2 regions of the Streptomyces sp. NA04227 genome follow, and region 2 is predicted to be linked to the other one. Evidence: riboswitches for the same ligand, from Rfam matches in the RefSeq annotation. Region 2 holds a riboswitch; the other holds the start of a gene.
What was found. Region 2 has a riboswitch for cyclic di-AMP ahead of HUT18_RS31395 (LysM peptidoglycan-binding domain-containing M23 family metallopeptidase). Riboswitches for the same ligand answer to the same signal wherever they lie in the genome.

Region 1: it holds a riboswitch for cyclic di-AMP, as region 2 does, so the genes downstream of both, HUT18_RS18770 (M23 family metallopeptidase) here and HUT18_RS31395 (LysM peptidoglycan-binding domain-containing M23 family metallopeptidase) in region 2, are expected to answer to the same signal.

Annotation. Positions count from the first base shown of each region.
Region 1 covers NZ_CP054918.1:4,402,129-4,404,320, forward strand. Annotated here, with positions in the region: gene HUT18_RS18765 (PP2C family protein-serine/threonine phosphatase) at 1-497, shown strand, start outside; cyclic di-AMP (ydaO/yuaA leader) riboswitch at 720-864, shown strand; gene HUT18_RS18770 (M23 family metallopeptidase) at 876-1,925, shown strand; gene HUT18_RS18775 (PrsW family glutamic-type intramembrane protease) at 2,038-2,192, opposite strand, start outside.
Region 2 covers NZ_CP054918.1:7,466,947-7,469,138, forward strand. Annotated here, with positions in the region: gene HUT18_RS31390 (tyrosine-protein phosphatase) at 1-200, opposite strand, end outside; cyclic di-AMP (ydaO/yuaA leader) riboswitch at 653-808, shown strand; gene HUT18_RS31395 (LysM peptidoglycan-binding domain-containing M23 family metallopeptidase) at 813-1,667, shown strand; gene HUT18_RS31400 (SGNH/GDSL hydrolase family protein) at 1,918-2,192, shown strand, end outside.

The sequences.
Region 1 (2,192 bases), 3.1 Mb from region 2:
GCAGCGGCATCGACGGCTTCGAGGACTTCACCACCGCCGTGCTCGCCGAGATCGTGCACGAGGGCCGGGTGGTACGGCTGCTCAACCGGGGGCACCCCGGGCCGCTGCTGCTCGACGGCGACGGCGGGCTGCGCGTCCTCACGGCGGACCGGGCCGCGCTGCCGATCGGCCTGGCCGAGCTCGGCGGCGCGGGCGCCGACCGTGTCCAGGAGATCGACTTCCCGCTCGGCGCCACCCTGCTCTTCCACACCGACGGACTCCTTGAAGCACGCAACGCGGACGGCGTCTTCTACGACCCGGTGTCCCGTCTGGAGGGGCGGGTGTTCCCGGCGCCGGGCGTGCTGCTGGCCACTCTGGTGAAGGAAGTGGTCCGGCACACCGACGGCGGCGCGACGGACGACATGGCGCTGCTCGCGGTGCGGCGCCCGGTCACGGCGCCGCCCGACGACACAGGGGCCGACGACTCCGTGGCGGGGACGCGGAGTGACTTTCGGTGAGTGGGCGATGCCACTGAATAACAACTGACACACCGTCAGGAGATTGTGGGTTTGGGAAGTTGGCGAAAATCGCGTCCAACTCGCCCCATGCGGCACCCTTATGTCCGCAAAATTTCTTGCGCCGACGTCAAGGATCACGGGGAACTCTTGGAATACGGGGTCCGGGTCTATTAACGTTCGATAACGCAGCGCGGTCGTCACAGCCGTCACAAGGGTCGGCTCCGTGCTCATGCGCCTAATCCCGCAAGGGAGCCGGGGAACCACCTTTTTGGGGTGAATCGGTCGCCTTTCCTTCGAGGGGCGACGGTAGGAGACCTTCCTGCTCCGAACCCGTCAGCTAACCCGGTAGGCGAGAAGGAAGGAAAGGAGCACGCCTCCGTGGCGTCCAACGGCCCTGCCACCCGCACCGGTTACTTGCCCAGTGACGAGGACTACGGCTTCGAGGAGCCCCTCCCGCAAGCCGGGGAGTGGAATCCCACCGCCGAGTCCGTCCGCCCGGTACGCGGCAGACACCGCGTCATCAAGCAGCGGGGCGGCCTCGCGCGCAGCTCCACGGTCCTCGGTGTCGGTGTCATCGCCGCCGTGGGCGCGGGCGGCATCGCGACCGCACAGGGCGGCAAGCCCGCGGTGCAGATATCCGTCCCGGACGTCGCGAAGGTCACCGACTCCCTGCCCGAGGCCAAGTCCCTGCCCGGCGTGGGCTCGCTGGTCTCCGGCTCCGAGGAAGCGGCCGCCGACCCGGCCGCCGCGGCCCCGCTGAGCACCGCTGCCCGTGGCGTCTCGCCCGAGGCCGGTGAGAACCTCCGCAACCGCATCCTCCAGCAGGCCGAGCAGCAGGAGGACGCCGCCGCGAGCGCCGCGCAGCAGGCCGCCGAGCAGGCCGCGGCGAAGAAGGCCGCCGAGGAGGCGGCCGAGCAGCAGAGCAAGGCGAAGGCGGAAGCCGACGCCAAGGCCGAGGCCGCCAAGAAGGCGGCCGAGGAGGAGGCCCGCCGCAAGGCCGAGGCCGAGCGCCTGGCCAAGCTGGCCCGCAGCTACTCGCTGCCGACCTCCTCGTACACCCTCACCTCGCACTTCGGCGACGCCGGTTCGATGTGGTCCTCCGGCTACCACACCGGCCTCGACTTCGCCGCCCCGACCGGCACCCCGGTCAAGGCCGTGCACTCCGGCACCGTCAAGGAGGCCGGCTGGTCCGGCGCCTACGGCTACCGCACGGTCCTGGAACTCGAGGACGGCACCGAGATCTGGTACTGCCACCAGTCCTCGATGAGCGTCAGCGTCGGCCAGCAGGTCACCACCGGCGACGTCATCGGCCGCGTCGGCTCGACCGGCAACTCCTCCGGCCCGCACCTGCACGTCGAGGTCCACACCCCGGGCGGCACCGGCATCGACCCGCTGGGCTGGCTCCAGTCCAAGGGACTCAACCCCTGAGACACCCGCTGCGGCGGATGCGCCGAAGCACACGTACACGGCACACGGCACCTCATGGCGTACTCACGCCGTGGGGTGCCGTTGTCGTTGCGGTGCCCCACGGCGCCCGGGGTCACCAATGCCGTTGTCGCGGTGGCCAGTTGGGCGCGGCGTGGTGCGTCGGCGGAGGGGCCGGGGCCGGGGTCGGGGCCGGGGTGCCGGGCGGGTGGTACGCGTAGGGGTGCTGGGGCGGCGGGCGGTGCGGGCCGGTCTGCTGCTGGGGCCAGT
Region 2 (2,192 bases):
TTGCGGAAGTCGAAGACGGTGTGCAGGCCGAGCGAGGTGAGGAAGGCGGTGTCCTCGTCGGTGGCGTGGGCCAGGTGCCCGCTGCGGTACAGCACACCCGGCCTGACGCGCCTGCCGTCCACGGTCGGCAGTCCGCCCACGTCACGGAAGTTCCGTACGCCGGTCAGCTGCGGTTCTGTCGACGGCACCTGCTGCGTCACTGGGGCTCCTCCCGGCGGGCCGCCGACGTGGTTCGCGGGCGGACACGATTTCGACGATACGACACACGTCGCGGCCGTCATCATCGCCGCTGACCGCGTGCGAGGGCCATGTGTGTGCCGTGGTTCATGGCGAAGGCAACACCGCGCGATGCCCGTATTGCCCGAAATGGCATCTGATTTCCAAGTGGCCCCGGAATAAAGTCTCCTGGCCTTGATGCGAGTGAGCGGGATCATATTCGTGACGGTCGGTGGCGGCGGCCGGTTTCGCACCCTCAAGCGCGGCAAGGATTTCCGAGTGGCCGGAAGATCGAGATTCCACGGAGTGTGACCGCTGAATTCTCCGAGGGATCAAGAAAGGAATGTGGGTGGGAATTCCCGGCTTGTCGTCCGTATTCCGGTTCGCTTAACGTCGCGCTCAATCCGGACGGACGCCTAATCCTGCCGCCGCCCGGAATCCGCACTCACCTAAGAATCGGCAGGAGCGGGGAAACCACAGGTAGTAGGCCGGGTCCCGAGTGGACCGGCTAGGGGTGAAGTCGTGCCGTATCACGGCCGGGCATCTCCAGCCCGAACCCGACAGCTCACCTCGCAGGCGCCGGAGAGGAATCCGCCATGCCTGCAAAGGGCAAGCACCGCCGTCCCACCTCGCGTCGCCTGCTGCGTACGCTCGCCGTCGCCTCCACGGGCGGCGCGGCACTCGCGCTCCCGCTGATCGGCGCCACCGGCGCCCACGCGGCCGCCGCGCAGGGCGCCGACGTCAAGCAGAAGAGCGTCACCAAGGCCGCCGAGAAGCCGAAGAAGAAGGCCAAGAAGGCCCCCGAGACCTACACCGTGGTTCCGGGCGACCACCTGTCGAAGATCGCCCAGGAGCAGCACGTCAGCGGCGGCTGGAAGAAGCTGTACGCCGACAACCGCGAGGCCATCGGCTCCGACCCCGCGCTGATCCGCCCGGGCCTGAAGCTGACCCTCGGCGCCAAGGCCGAGAAGCCTCAGGCCCCGAAGAAGCAGGCCGCGCCCAAGAAGGAAGCCCCGAAGAAGCAGGCCAAGGCCGCGCCCGCCGCCACGGGTTGGACGCTGCCCGTCGCCGGCTCCGTCGGCACGCCGTACCACCAGTCCGGCAGCATGTGGTCCAGCGGTTACCACACTGGTGTCGACTTCGCGGTGCCGACCGGGACCAGCCTGAAGGCCGTCGGCCCGGCGACCGTCGTGTCGGCCGGTCCGGGCGGTGCCTACGGCAACCAGGTCGTGCTCCAGCTCGAGGACGGCCGCTACGCCCAGTACGCGCACCTCTCCCAGATCTCCGTCTCGGCCGGTCAGAGCGTGAGCGGCGGCCAGGAGATCGGCCTGTCCGGCGCGACCGGCAATGTCACCGGGCCGCACCTGCACTTCGAGATCCGCACCGGCCCGGACTACGGTTCCGACATCGACCCGCTGGGCTATCTGCGTGCCCACGGTGTGACCATCTGAGTCAATCCGGCACCAACCCGCGAGGGCGTCTGAACGAAAGCGCGCGGACGCCGTCGCCGGGCCGAACCGGAACGCGGTAAACGATCAGGGCCGCGACGTACCAAAGGGTGCGTCGCGGCCCTGATGTGTCGTCCGACACCCCTTCGGCTATTCCGAGTTGGCGGAAATTTTCCTGGTGGCGTATCTCACGAGCCGTCAAGCCCTTATTACGGTGGCGTAGGTCACGCGTGGAGGTGAAAAATACGCTGACGTGGCAGCAGAGTCGACATCTTCCTCACGTGACGAAATCAGGTCCTACGCTGCGATCGGCGACAGCTTCACCGAAGGCGTGGGCGACCCGGGCCCCGGCGGTTCCTGTCTCGGCTGGGCCGACCGGCTGGCAGTCCTGCTCGACGACCGAGTCCCCGAACACAGCTTCCGCTACGCGAATCTCGCGGTACGCGGGAAACTCCTCGACCAGATCGTCGCGGACCAGGTGCCGCGTGCCAGGGAACTCGCTCCCGATCTGGTCACCATCTGCGCGGG